3 regions of the Ruegeria sp. L12 genome follow, and region 3 is predicted to be linked to each of the others. Evidence: riboswitches for the same ligand, from Rfam matches in the RefSeq annotation. Region 3 holds a riboswitch; each other region holds the start of a gene.
What was found. A riboswitch is a leader RNA that binds a small molecule or an ion and turns the genes downstream of it on or off. The one in region 3 is predicted to bind cobalamin.
Positions count from the first base shown of each region.

Region 1: another riboswitch for cobalamin. It lies ahead of ACR0K9_RS15610 (DUF1636 family protein); the one in region 3 lies ahead of ACR0K9_RS16320 (hypothetical protein).
Region 2: another riboswitch for cobalamin. It lies ahead of ACR0K9_RS12025 (metal ABC transporter ATP-binding protein); the one in region 3 lies ahead of ACR0K9_RS16320 (hypothetical protein).

Region 1 covers NZ_JBQFMH010000009.1:211,257-216,105, reverse strand. Annotated here, with positions in the region: gene ACR0K9_RS15620 (ABC transporter substrate-binding protein) at 1-452, opposite strand, end outside; gene ACR0K9_RS15615 (ABC transporter ATP-binding protein) at 465-1,244, opposite strand; gene ACR0K9_RS15610 (DUF1636 family protein) at 1,241-1,648, opposite strand; cobalamin riboswitch at 1,750-1,947, opposite strand; gene ACR0K9_RS15605 (AraC family transcriptional regulator) at 2,641-3,675, opposite strand; gene ACR0K9_RS15600 (arylsulfatase) at 3,827-4,849, shown strand, end outside.
Region 2 covers NZ_JBQFMH010000006.1:216,170-221,018, reverse strand. Annotated here, with positions in the region: gene ACR0K9_RS12040 (TRAP transporter substrate-binding protein) at 1-100, shown strand, start outside; gene ACR0K9_RS12035 (TRAP transporter large permease) at 265-1,572, shown strand; gene ACR0K9_RS12030 (universal stress protein) at 1,586-1,990, shown strand; cobalamin riboswitch at 2,187-2,410, shown strand; gene ACR0K9_RS12025 (metal ABC transporter ATP-binding protein) at 2,748-3,500, shown strand; gene ACR0K9_RS12020 (metal ABC transporter permease) at 3,493-4,395, shown strand; gene ACR0K9_RS12015 (metal ABC transporter substrate-binding protein) at 4,392-4,849, shown strand, end outside.
Region 3 covers NZ_JBQFMH010000010.1:129,985-134,833, forward strand. Annotated here, with positions in the region: gene ACR0K9_RS16310 (DNA polymerase III subunit gamma/tau) at 5-1,762, opposite strand; gene ACR0K9_RS16315 (protein-tyrosine phosphatase family protein) at 1,929-2,432, shown strand; gene ACR0K9_RS16320 (hypothetical protein) at 2,434-2,841, opposite strand; cobalamin riboswitch at 2,931-3,153, opposite strand; gene ACR0K9_RS16325 (alpha/beta hydrolase family protein) at 3,284-4,141, shown strand; gene rsgA (ribosome small subunit-dependent GTPase A) at 4,161-4,849, opposite strand, start outside.

The DNA of each region.
Region 1 (4,849 bases), on a different contig from region 3:
TACATGTCATCCATGCTGGCCTTGTCTTTTTCACCGATATGGATGCAGCTTTCGGTCAACTCATAGACGTCGATGTCAAACGCGGCCAGGGTTTCGGGCGTGACTTCGCCACCAACCTTCATGCCATAGTTCCAACCGGCAAAGAAGAAATCGGCATCCGCCCCGATCAATACTTCCTTGCTGGGGTATTTCGAAGACAACTCGGGTAGTTGCTCGACTCCTTCGCGCATCTTCTCATCCAGTGTTTTCCAACCAGAGATACCGGTATAGCCCACCATGTGGTCCGCCAGTCCCAGCACCAACATCATTTCGGTCAGGTTGACGTCGTTGGAAATCGCTGCTGTCGGGACTTCGTCAAAGGTAACGGTACGGTTGCAGCTTCGTACCGTGGTTTCTGCCAGTGCCAGGCTTGCTGTACAGGACAGCCCCAATGCCAGGGGGAGTAGTTTCATTCAGGTGATCCTTTAGTTCAGTTGGAAAGAGAAGTGATTGTTCTGACTGCGGCTCAGCTGTTCCAGCCGGGCCGAGACACGAAATGCACCCGACACGAGGTCTTCGGTCAGGACATCCTGCGGGGGGCCGAACACCAGCGACTGGCCATTCTGCATTACCAGAATGTCGTCACAGAACGTGGCCGCCATGTTGAGGTCATGTAGCGACACGACAACGGTGATGTGGAGGTCGCGCACAAGTTCAAGCAGCTCTAGCTGATAATGGATATCGAGGTGGTTGGTTGGCTCATCCAGAACCAGCAGCCGCGGCGCTTGCGCCAGGGCACGGGCCATCATCACCCGTTGGCGTTCACCGCCCGACAGGGTGCCGATCTGCCGGTCGCGCAGATGTATCAGCTTGGTTTGGCGCAGCACGTTCTCGATGACCTCGGCACAGTGCTGGCCGGGTGTTGAAAAGCTCTGGCGATGTGGCAAGCGGCCCAATGCCACCACGTCGCGCACCGTCAGGGCAAAGTCATTGGGTTGCTCTTGCAAAACCGCTGCAACCGTTTGGGCAGCTGTCTTCGGCGGCATGGTCCAGATATCTTCACCATCAATCCTGACCGTACCGCTGGACGGCCGATGATACCGATAGAGCGTGCGCAATAACGAGGACTTCCCCGCCCCGTTCGGTCCGACGATCCCCAAAATGCGCCCGGCCTTCAGATGAAAGTTGATTGGATGCAAAATCAGCGGCACCCTGGCCGAGGGCCGCCAACTTACGTTCTCGACATACAGCTCCGCGGCGTTCATTGAACAGGCTCCGCGCTGCGCTCAAGGGCGATGATGCTGGCCGGAACCCGTGCCAGTGTGGATTTGCGCAGCTTGCCTGGTCTGTCGACAGAGCTGCTCCACCCGTCATGTAGATGGGCATAGCGCCGGGCAAATTCGATCAGATCATCGACATCGGTGTCCGGGTCAATATCGCCAAACAAATATGTCGCCTTGTGCGAGCCGTGATAAGCCACCGTGCAGGGTCGATCACATCCCGCCATACATGCCACGCCCGAGATTTCGAAATCTTCGGGAATTGCGTCCTTGGCGTTTTCAAAAGCCTTTCGCAGCCGGGCGATCAGCTCATAACCAGGCTGGCAGGTTTTGCCCTTGTGTCGGCAAGAGATGCAAACGGTAATTCTGTGTGTGGCAGTCCGGCCCATGTCGCCCTCCGCAAAGTTGCGGGGTTGATTGCGAGCCAGCCATGTTTACGGCTACAGCCGAGTGTTCCATCGTGGTCTCCTTCCGAGGCACCCCGCCCGGGTTGAGTTGCGTTACGATGGCAGGTCTCCTGACTTGCGGGTCGTCGCTTCTCCGATCCTTCCCAGCCTCTTCGGGCCAGTGGCATCATCGGGTCGCTCGCCGCTTACAGTTGCGGGGGCAGTCACGGAATTGGCCAAAGCCGCACCGTATTCCCTGTGTTGGAATCACTTACTCCAACTCCATCAAAGTGAGCGATATCAGCAGATTCGTGGATGCGTCAATCGTGGAATGAGAAACACGTTGCAACACCGAATGTTGTCTTCCATTTCCTTCTGAACGAATACTTGCAGCCGATCGCTCATTCTAAAGACAAGAACCAACAAGTTGCAGCGGTTCATCTGGGTATAAAACGGTCATTCGGGGCACTATGCAGCAATTGTCACCTTGGCTCACAACCGACCAGCGCCCATGCGGCAATGCCTTTGCGGCGGGATGAGCGAGACCGGCCATTTGCCAATCTCGCCAGAACCTTGATTTTGCAGGGGCTCTGACGATGTGCTGCCGTTGGATATCAATGAGCCGATGTTCAGGACGTAGGCGGCGAAATCTGATAGCGAGCCCATACCGCTCACTGGTGATTTTCGCAGTATTTCTCGCGAAGGGCGGACACCGGACCTTCTCTGCAGTCGCAGACAGCTGGCGAATACTGCAGCGACCCTTTCTAAAAACGCCGCCTGGGTTATCACGATTTTCTTTGCGGCGGTCGCGGCTCCAACCTTGAGCTTCAACAATTGCAGGTTTTCTAAACTTTGGTTTTTGCAAATGAACCGGCAAACTCTTTGCCTTTGCGGCTGTGGTCAGAAATCGGCACTCGGAATGGCACGCCGATAAAGAAGGCTTTCATTGCCGCCCGGGCAATTCAGATCGGAGGATATTTGATCAAGTTGTGCGGTTAACCTCTTGGTTTGGACATCCGCTCGGTTGACGGAGAGCGCCCGAAACGCCGACCAAAGGCTCGCGTGAAATGGGCATGGTCACTGTAGCCTGCGAGCATGGCGATCTCTGACAGGGGTGCCTCGGTCTCCAGGATCAGTGCGCGCGCCCGGTCCAGTCTCACACGATCGAGCAAAATACGGTAGGACAGGCCTTCAGCGTCGAGCCAGCGTTGCAGCGTGCGCCGGGCGACACCGACCATTCCCGCGGCACCGTCGATGTCCGTGTGACCGTCAATCAGGCGTAGCGTGATGACAGCGGCAAGGCGGTCGATGTCGCATTCCTGTCGCCGCAATTTGATTTCCGCGAGAATGTCGCGCGAACTGAGCCGAAGCGCTTGCCTCCCCCTGGACCCCAGCGCGGGACGGGACCAAAGCGCAGCCGATGGGAACGCGATCCCGTCGACAGCTGAATTGAAGTGCCAGGGAATACCTGTAGAGTCTTCGCGCAACGCCGCCTCCAAGCCGGTCCCTGCGGTGCGTGTTTCCATATGCGAAGGCTTCCAATCCGGGCCACAATAGGCCCGCGCTACCTTTGCCATTACGGGCAGAATATGGTCGGCGTGCTGTGTCGCGCCCGCACCTGTAACGGCCGTCTGCCGATAGCTCCACACCACGAGATCGCCTCGTCGGTGCTCAAGTGAAAGTTCCCCGCCGATCTGATGCAGGACGATGCAGCGGGACAACCGCGAGATGGCTCCCGCGAAGGTTGGCGCCTGTAGCGAATAATTCACCCAAAGACCGTACTCGCCGGGCTGCATAGCATTTCCCACACGCAAACCCAGAATTGGATCGCCCGTCAGCCGCGCTGCGCCGTCGAACAGCCTGATAACTGCTCCCAGAGGTACCTGATGCGCCCGGTCATCGACAAGCACGAGCGGCAAGCCTGCGCCCCGAAAGGCGCGTTCGACCGCCTTTGATCCGCTTTGCGCCTCAAGCAGATCCGGCAGCGGACCGATCCCGGTCGCATATGTCATCGCGAGTTTACCCACCACGCAGAGTTTCCACGCGATGTCACAAAATGGCAAGTCAACTCGCAGGTTTGGTGTTACTCTTGGCATCGGTCGGATGTCGACATCCCGCCGATAGGATCCGAAAGCCTTTTCAGTGCAACAAGATACAGTTGCCAACTAGGAGGAAACCAAAATGTTATTCCGTACAGCGCTGGCCGCCGTCGGCGCCGTCTTGATTGGGCTGCCACTCGCCGCTCAGGAACAGGGCAAGCCTAATATTCTTGTCATCTGGGGGGACGACATCGGCCAGTCCAATATCTCGGCCTATACGTTCGGCGTCATGGGGTACCAGACACCCAACATCGACCGGATTGCGCGAGAAGGCATGATGTTCACGGACTATTACGGCGAGCAATCCTGCACCGCCGGACGCTCCTCCTTCATCATGGGACAATCCGTGTTTCGCACCGGCTTGTCCAAGGTCGGTTTGCCTGGCGCTGAAGAAGGTATGCAGGTGGAAGACCCGACCATCGCGGGCCTCTTGAAAGCCGAAGGATACGCCACCGGCCAGTTCGGCAAGAACCACCTCGGTGACCGCGACGAACACCTGCCGACCAACCACGGTTTCGATGAGTTCTTCGGCAACCTCTACCACCTCAACGCCGAGGAGGAGCCGGAAAACCCGGATTATCCACGTGATGCCGTACTGCCGGATGGGCAGACCTTCCTCGACCGTTTCGGGCCACGCGGCGTTATTCGCTCCAGCGCGACATATGGCGAGACGGAGATCACCCAGGAGATCGAGGATACCGGTGCGCTCGATATCGAACGCCAGAAGGTCGTGGATGACCAGACCACAGAAGCAGCCATTGCCTTCATCGAAGAACAGACCGCGGCGGGCACGCCCTGGTTCGTCTGGTGGAGCGGCACCCGGATGCATTTTCGCACCCATGTCCGCGATGAAGTAATTGACGCGGCCCAGGACAAGACCAAGGGCATAGCGGACGAGTATACCGCCGGTATGATCGAGCACGATGGTCACATCGGACAATTTCTGGACAAGCTCGACGAGTTGGGTATCGCGGAGAATACGATTGTCTTCTATTCGACCGACAACGGCCCGCATATGAATACATGGCCTGATGCGGCGATGACGCCCTTCTGGGGCGAGAAGAACACCCAGTGGGAAGGCGGCTGGCGTGTTCCGGCGATGGTG
Region 2 (4,849 bases), on a different contig from region 3:
CGCAGAAGTCTGGCCGCAGGTTGCCGCTGCCTCGAAAGGCAACGCAGAAGGCGTTGAAATCTACAAGCGGTTCCTGGCCGACAAGGCCGCTTCGAACTAAGCAAACCAATTGCGGCGCGTGATTGGTAAACGGTCAAGCGCCGCACCATTGGCCCCCTTCCCGGGGCCAATCCATCCCCTTCAGAGATAAGACGTACACAGGTCGGGACATCTGGATCACGACGCGCCTCATGACCCTCTGGTGCCAATGGTAAGGAAAACGAAATGAGCCTAGAACTCATCACATTACTTTATTTTCTTGTTCTTTTTGGCATCTTGTTCATGGGCTTGCCGGTTGCGTTTGGCCTGGGTGGAACAGCCGTCATGTTCGCGATGCTGATCGAACCACGCGCCCTGCTGGCCGTGCCGAGCGCATTCTACTCTACCCCGTGGAGCTCGATCCTTGTGACGGTCCCTCTGTTCCTGTTCATGGGGTCGCTCATACGATTTTCCGGCATAGCCGAGGCCGCTTATGACGCGGTCTACAAGCTGATCGGGCATGTCCATGGCGGGTTGGCCATGGGGACCGTTCAGGTCTGTACCGTTTTCGCAGCCATCACCGGTATCACACCCCCGGCAACCACTACGATGGGACAGATCGCCTACCCTTCGATGATGCGGTACAAGTATGACCGCAAGATCGCCATCGGCTGTATTGCTGCGGGCGGCGCACTGGGCGCACTGATCCCGCCAAGCGTTCCGTTCATCTTCTACGGTCTGCTGGCCAAGGTCTCGATCGGTGATTTGTTCATGGCCGGTTTGATGCCGGGCCTCATGCTGGCGACGTTCTACACGATCTATATCGGCGTCCGTTGCCGTATTCAGCCAGAGCTGGGCCCTGCCCTGCCCGCAGATCAGAAGTTTACAGCGCGGGAAAAAGTTGGCGCTGTGCTGAGCATCTGGCCCTTCGCTCTGCTGATCGTTGTTGTGCTGGGTGTCATCTGGGGCGGCATCGCCACTCCGGCCGAAGCGGCAGCCTTTGGTGCCGCAGGCGCATTCATCATCAACTTCATCTATGGCAAACTGACCAAAGAGGTTCTGGTTGAATCTCTGGTTTCCACGGTCAAGCTCAGCGGTATGGGTCTATGGATCCTGATCGGTGCCACGATCTACCTTAATGTGTTCAACACGCTGGGCAGTCAGGATCTGTTGACGAACCTGGTTCTGTCCATGCCTGGCGGGGCGACCGGCATCCTGCTGATGATGATGCTGATCATCCTGATTTTGGGCATGGTGATGGACGACTGGGCCATCATCCTGTTGTGCACTCCGCTGTTCATCCCGATCGTGGATGAGCTGGGGATCGACAAACTGTGGTTCGGCGCGCTGTTCATCGTGAACATCCAGATCGCCTATCTCACACCACCGTTCGGCTTCGTTCTGTTCTGGATCAAAGGGGTGCTGCCCAAGGACGTCAGCATGGGCGATGTCTACAACTCGGTTGGCCCCTTCGTGGTGTTGCAGTTCGTCGGCCTCACGTTGATCTTTATCTTCCCGGAAATCGCAACCTGGTTGCCCAACGCGCTGAAGTAGAAGGCTAAATCAGATGTTCAATCACATACTTGTTCCCGTCGCGCCAGGACATGGTTCGGAATACGGTCCCGCAATTGCTGCAGCACAAAAACTGCTGAACGAAAGTGGTCGGATTTCCGTGTTGTCCATTCTGGAAGAGTTGCCGTCTTACATCGGCTCGTACTTCCCTGAAGACCAGATGCAGAAGAGCATTGATGGGGTCTCGGACGACCTGCGCAAAGAACTTGGCTCGGAGGAGGTTGAGATCCATGTGGTCGCAGGTCATTCCACCAACACGATTCTGAGCTGGCAGAAGAAGCACAAACCCGATTGCGTTGTTGTCTTCTCGCACCGCCCGGGTTTTTCAGATCTGTTTCTCGGCTCCACGGCTGCGCGTGTTGTGCGGCATGCCAACTGCAGCGTGGTGGTCCTTCGCTAACCTGAACACCGGGGCGTTAGCCTCAGATGTAACATTATTTGGGGCATCGCGTTTCTGCGGCGCCCCAAGTGATTGTTTAAGGCACTTCATCCCGCGAATGCGACAGCGTCGTTGACACCAGCCCAGAGACACCCGCGATTGTAACATGCATTCAAACCTTACCGCCAATTTGATCCTTGACCATTTTACGCGTGCAACGTTATCTGCCTGCGATGGTTCTCAACGGCATTGAGTCGGCGAGATGAAATGGGAACGCGGTGCGGTGCCGATCTAGGCCACCAATTCCGTGACTGCCCCCGCAACTGTAAGCGGAGAGCGACCCCGAAAAAACCACTGGGCCCCCGAAGCGGGGAAGCCTGGGAAGGTTCGGGGTAGCGATGATCCGCAAGTCAGGAGACCTGCCATCCGAATATAAACTGAACCGGGCGGGGTGTCCCGGAGGGAGAGATAAATGTTTGAAGCGCCAGCCGCTGACTTACATCATCGTTCTGCCACGACCCCGTCTCAGCGGAGGCGGCGATGCGTCGGACAATCGATACTCAACATCATGGGCTAGACCCAAATGGCCGCTTTGGCCAAAACCGCATCGCGTATTTGGTACAACCGAAAGCGTGCACGTCATGAGCCGCAGTGACTCCGGCGGGCGATCGCTGAAAATGCGCGGGTTCTGTCTGACGAATATGAGCATCGCATCCTTGATCGGTTGCGCCCTGATTGCGGCCGCAATCCTCTGGCTTTGCATTCTGGCGGTGCTTTGATGTCGGCGGTGCTGGAAATCCGCAATCTGGCGCTCGGGTACCCGGGACTTACGCTGTTTCGTGGCCTGTCGATGGATATCGAGCGCGGGTCGACGCTGGCCGTGCTGGGCGCCAATGGCTCGGGCAAAAGCACGTTTGTAAAGATGTTGATGGGCCTGATGGACCCATTGGCGGGCAAACTGACTTGGCCCAGCGGAACACCGCGCGAGATCGGGTATCTTGCGCAGATGACCGAGTTTGACCGGCGCTTTCCAATCCGGGTCCGTGACCTGGCGGCGATGGGGGCCTGGAAAGGGTTCGGCCTGCGCGGACGTCTGGATCGTGACACCAAGGCGCGGGTTGATGCGGCGCTGGATGCAGCCGGGGTCCTGAACATTGCAGACCGGTCGCTGCACACGTTATCCGGGGGCCAGTTGCAGCGTGCACTGTTTGCCCGTGTGATCATGCAGGACGCGCCCATGATCTTGTTGGATGAGCCTTTTGCCGCCGTCGATCAGAGCACCGAGGCTCATCTGCTGACGCTGATCGATCGCTGGCGCGAGGAAGGGCGTGCGGTGGTTCTGGTCGTACATGACCTGTCCTCGGTTCTCGACCATTGCAGCCATGCGCTGCTGCTGGGCGGTGAGACTGCAAGCTATGGGCCGGTCGACACGGTTCTGACCCCTGACCGCCTTGTCGCGCAGAATTATCTTTCCGCAAGCCAAGTGTCCTGGATGTTCCGAGGCGTGCAGTCCGGAGGCAGTCATGCTTGATATCCTATCTGAGATGTGGAGCTTCGCCTTCATGCGCCGCGCCTTCGTGGCAACCACGGTGCTGTCCGCGTCTGTCGCTCCGGTCGGGGCCTTTCTGGTTCTGCGCCGCCTATCGCTTGCCGGAGAGGCCATGGCCCATGCCATCACGCCCGGCGTCGTCATCGGATTCGTGACAGCGGGGCTGTCGGTCTTTTCGCTGCTGATCGGAGGGTTGATCGCCGGGGTCGGCGTGGCCATCCTGACGGCGTTTCTGGCCCGCAAAACAATCCTGCGCAGCGATGCCAGCCTGGCCTCACTTTATCTGATCGCCCTGGCGGTCGGTATATTCATCCTGTCGGCCGCGGGCTCTGCGGTGCCACTCAAGAGCTTTCTGTTCGGGTCGATCCTGGGGATCGACGATGCCTCGATGATCCTGGTCGGGTCTGTCGCGACATTCACGCTGATGTCTTTTGCTGTGCTTCTGCGACCGCTGATCGTCAGCACTTGCGATCCCGTGTTCTTCGAGGCCCAGACGAAACGCCCATGGCTTATCGAACAGGCCTTTATGTTGTTGCTGGTTTTGAACCTGCTCGCTGCATTCAAGACTCTGGGCACATTGATGGCTGTGGGCTTGATGATCCTGCCCGCGACATCGGCGCGATACTGGTCCAGCACCATCACCGGACAACTGGGCCTTGGCTTTCTGTTTGCACTGGGAAGCTGCTGGGTCGGGCTGACCTTGTCCTATCTGTTCCCCGCAACACCTTCCGGCCCTGCCATCGTGCTGACCGCCGGCGCGTTCTTCATGATCTCGGCCCTCTTGGGACCCCTCGGATTCGGCGGGCGACTGCGCAAGCCGTCCGACCAAACAAACGCCTCCTTGGCACAATCCTCAGCAGAAGAGAGACCTCAATGACCTTTTGCAAATCCATCTCCGCCGGGTTGGCCTCGGCCTTTCTTGCGTTGACCAGCCTGCCTGCCGCTGCGGGCGAGTTGAACATCGTCGCCAGCTTCTCGATCCTAGGCGATATGGTCGAACAGGTCGTGGGTGACCATGCGAATGTCACCACCATCGTTGGCCCTGATGCCGATGCTCATGTCTATCAGCCCTCCGTAGAAGATGCGAAAGCGGTGGCTCAGGCAGATCTGATCTTCGTCAATGGCCTGGGTTTCGAAACCTGGTCGGATACTCTGATCGCCGAATCCGGAACAGAAGCTTCGGTATTCGTCACCACCGAAGGCGTCATCCCCGTCAAGGTTGACGGCGCAATCGACCCCCACGCCTGGAATGCGCTGACCAATGGCGTGATCTATGTCCAGAACATTACCGCCGTGATGTCCGAGGCGATGCCGGATCGCGCAGATGACTT
Region 3 (4,849 bases):
TGTATCAGTCTTCCTCAAACGGGTCCCATTCGTCTTCGACCTCTGGCAGGGCTTCAGTTTCGACCTTGGCGGCGCGTTCTTCCGGGGTTTCGATCCGGGTGATTTTTGCCTTGGGAAACTGGGCCAGAACGGCCTGCACCAGCGGATGGGTCTCGGCCTCGGCCTTCAGCGCCAGGGCGGCGGCGTCGCGGGTCTCGCCGATTGTTGGCGCTGTCCCCTCGGACACGATTGTCACCGCCCAACGGTTTCCGGTCCAGCGCTGCAGGGATGATCCGAGCCGGGCGGCAAGGTCAGCCGGGGCCTGTTCCGTCGGAGTGAACTCGATCCGGCCCGGCTGGTACGAGGCCAGCCGCACGCCATTTTCCACTTCGACCAGAAGCTTGACGTCGCGGTTGGAGCGGATCAGTTCGACCACGTGATCGAAACTGGGATAGTGGGCCAGAGCGGTCGCCACATCCTGCGCCAGCGCCGCTGATGGTGCCCCGGTCGGGCCTCGGGTGGTGGCATAGGTTGTTTGCGTGGCGACAGGGGCGGATGCACCGCCTTGCGTGGCTATCGGCAGGCCGCCACCCGGTCCGTTGGTCGGCGGGGGGACGGGCGCATCCTGCAGCCGTTTGATCAACTCTTCCGGGCTGGGTAGATCGGCCACATGGGTCAGGCGGATCACCGCCATTTCGGCCGCCATCATCGCGTTGGGCGCGGCGGCAATCTCCTCCAGCGCCTTGAGCAGCATCTGCCACATGCGGGTCAGAACACGCATCGGCAAGGCCTCGGCCATTTGCTGGCCACGGGCGCGTTCGTCGGGCGATACCGTCGGATCTTCGGCGGCATCCGGGGTGATCTTGACCACCGAGACCCAATGGGTGATCTCGGCCAGATCGCGCAACACCGCCAGCGGGTCGGCGCCTTCGGCATATTGGGCGCTCAGCTCTGTCAGTGCTCCGGCTGCATCGCCGCGCAGGATCATGTCGATCAGGTCGAGAACCCTGCCGCGATCCGCCAGACCCAGCATCGCGCGCACCTGATCGGCGCTGGTCTCGCCTGCCCCGTGGCTGATTGCCTGATCTAGCAGCGAGGTCGCATCACGGGCCGAGCCCTCGGCGGCGCGGGTGATCAGCGCCAACGCGTCCTCGGCGATCTGCGCGCTTTCGGCATCGGCAATCTTGCGCAGCAGGCCGATCATGACTTCGGGCTCGATCCGGCGTAGATCGAAGCGCTGACAGCGGGACAGGACGGTGACCGGGACCTTGCGGATCTCGGTGGTGGCAAAGATGAACTTCACGTGCTCGGGCGGTTCCTCAAGCGTCTTGAGCAGCGCGTTGAAAGCGCTGGTCGAGAGCATGTGGACCTCGTCGATGATGTAGATCTTATAGCGCGCGCTGGCGGCGCGATAGCGAACGCTGTCGATGATCTCGCGGATGTCATTGACGCCGGTGCGGCTGGCGGCGTCCATCTCCATCACATCGACATGGCGGCCTTCCATGATGGCGACGCAATGTTCACACTGGCCGCAGGGTTCCGTGGTGGGTTTGCCTTCGCCATCGGGGCCGATGCAGTTCATGCCCTTGGCGATGATCCGGGCGGTGGTGGTTTTGCCGGTGCCGCGGATGCCGGTCATGATGAAGGCCTGCGCGATCCGGTCCGCCTCGAACGCATTTTTCAGCGTGCGGACCATGGCGTCCTGACCGACCAGATCGGCAAAGGTTTCCGGGCGGTATTTGCGGGCAAGCACCTGATAGGCGGGGCTGGGCGTGTCGGTCATGTCTGCTTTCGCGGATTCGAGTTCTGCCGCAGCGTAGAGGCCGCCGCTGCCCGCGTCCACCGCCCGCCCGGATGATTTTCATTTTGGAAAGCGACCCGATGCGGCTTACACTGGTCGGACAGATTTCAAAGACCAGTTTTTATAGGTTTGTTTGATGGGGGGTTTTATGTCGCAACTGGTGATATACGCCTTGCAGGTTGGCGGGGGCACGCTGGCCCTGACGTCGATGCCGGGGCGCGGAGGGGATTATGACGGCGATCTGGACCTGATCGCGGGCTGGAAGCCGGGTCTGGTCCTGTCGATGACCACCGAAGTTGAGATGCTGCAGGATGGCGCGCGCAATTTCGGGACCGACATACAGGCCCGGGCGAGCCGCTGGGTCCATCTTCCGATCGAGGATTTCGGCGCCCCGCCCGAAGCTGTCGAGGAGCGTTGGCCGCAGGTCAGCGCGGCCGCCCGGCAGGCCCTGTCCGGCGGAGGCCGGGTTCTGGTGCATTGCCGAGGCGGTTGCGGCCGCTCGGGTATGGTTGTGCTGCGTCTGATGGTCGAATGCGGCGAGCGTCCCGAAACAGCGCTGGAGCGTCTGCGGGCGCTGCGCCCCTGCGCGGTCGAAACCGACGGACAGATGGCCTGGGCCGCTACGCCGGCCCGGGTCCCGTTGCAACGTTAGATCAGGCGCAGGCCATATGCTGCGGCTCGACCTGAGGGCGCGGGGCCAGCACCGACGCTTCAAGCATGGCGCAGGGCGGGTTCGCCAGCAGCCCTGCGGGTAGGGTGGCGAATGAGGTGCCGAACATCATGTCCGCATAACCGTCCAGCATCTCGGTCTCGATCCCGGGAACGGTTCCGCAGAACACGCGCACCTGATCAGGGCAGGCGCGAAAACGGGCGGTGCAGCCTTCCGCGCAATGGGTCAGTTCGCTGCTGCCTTCCACCTGAAACTCGGGTGTGGTCACTGGCCGCGCGGTCGAGACGGCCTGCGTCAGCGCCCGCGCCATACGCGCCAGAGCCGGGCAGGGTTTGCTGGTCCGTTGGCACACGGTCGCTGCGAATTCATGTGTGTCGGTCTTCCAGATCATAGATGCGCCCTCCGCGCGCAGGGCGAGGGCGTGAAACAGGTAGGACGGCGCTGTGACGTCAGGACCTGCCCGGACACCCCGCCCGAGATTCAGTTTCGGTTCCGATGGCAGGTCTCCTGACTTGCGGGTCGTCGCTTTGCCGACCTTCCCAGCCATATGGCCAGTGGTCTTCCGGCATTGCTCACCGCTTACAGTTGCGGGGGCAGTCGCGGATTTGGTTCGTTCCGGCAGCTTCCGGGCAGAACCGCACCGTGTTCCCTTTTCATCCCGGCCCCGGATAAGGGCGCGAGAACCATCACGCCATCGCTAGCGGTTCGCCGCATTCCGAGTCAATCGGATTGAAAGTCGCAGGCTGACCTTTGGTCCAGCCACGTCAACCTTGACTTGGTATCGATCAAATGAACTGATCAGTTCAGGTGATGCGCGACGCCAAGAGGTTCACATGCTGGACACGCAACAGACCATCATGACAGAGGATTTCCGGTTTGCCGCCGGACCCGCGATGCTGTCCGCCCGTCTGTACCTGCCCGCGTCTCAGCCGGAAACGGTGGTGGTGATCAACGGCGCCACCGGCGTGCCCCGCGATTATTACCAGCATTTCGCGCGCTGGCTGGTGGCGGAACGCGGCATGGCCTGCCTGACATATGACTACCGGGATTTCGGCCATTCACTGACCGGGGCGCAAAAGGCGTCGACAGTGACGATGGCGGACTGGGCGCTGGTCGACATCCCCGCCGCGCGGGCCGAGATGCGGCGGCGTTTTCCGGGTGCTCAACTGTGGAGCATTGGCCACTCGCTCGGATCTATGCTGGGGCCGGTGCAATCGGATATCGAGCAGATCGACCGGATGATCTGTGTCTGTTCGGGCCTGGTGACGCTCGGGGATCATCCGTGGCCCTATCGCGCGCTGGCGGCGTTGTTCTGGTATGGCCATGCGCCATTGATGGTCCGGGCGCTGGGATATCTGCCGGGCAAGGCGGTCGGTTTTGGCGAAGACCTGCCCGCGTCGGTCTATTGGCAGTGGCGCAAATGGTGCACCGCGCCCGAAAGCTATCTGCCTGAGATCGGAGAGACGCTGCCACAGGCGCGCTGGGCCACTGCAGGCGGACGCGTCGATCTGTTTGCCTTTGCGGATGACCAGATGGTGCCGCCCGAAGCCGTATGGCGGCTTGCCGATCTCTATGGACCGAAGGCCCGTCGTCACCTGTTGTTGCCCCAGGAGTTCGGGTTGCCGATGGTCGGGCATATCGGTGCTTTTGCCCGACGCAACGCGGCTGTCTGGCCCCGCCTGATCGACTGACCAGACCGGACCAGTTGTATCACAGCCCCTTGCGGGACTTTTTCTGCTGCATGACGCCGCGTACCATTTTCCCGAACGCTCTGTCCCGCGCGCGGGACTGGGCGATGGTTTCCGAGTTGCGCTGATCCTCGCGTCGCAACTTGCGCCATCGTTCCAGCCGCGATGGATCAAGCGCACCGCTCTGGATCGCGGCCTGAACTGCGCAGCCGGGTTCGGCGTCGTGCTGGCAGTCCGAGAACCGGCAGCTTGCGCTGAACTCGATGAGGTCCGAGAAAACCTCATACACCCCGTCCTGCGCATCCAGCAAACGCAAAGCGCGCATGCCCGGTGTGTCGATCCGCCAGCCACCGTTGCGCATCTGGTGCAAGGCGCGTGCCGTCGTGGTGTGACGCCCCCGCGCATCATCCTCGCGAATGCCTGCCGTGGCTTGATCCTGCCCGGTCATGGCATTGGCCAGCGTGGTCTTGCCAACACCGGACGACCCGACCAATGCGCCGGTCTGCCCTTTTGGGCACCACGCAAGAACCTGTTCGATCTGCGTTGGGTCCAGCGCATTGATCGCCAGCACCGTCAGAAACGGATCGATGGCCTGCGCTTGTTGCACAAAGGATTCTGGCGCGTCAGAGGTATCGGCCTTGGTCAGGACAACCACCGGATAGCATCTGGCCTGATGCGCCAATGCCAGATAGCGTTCCAACCGGGGCAGGC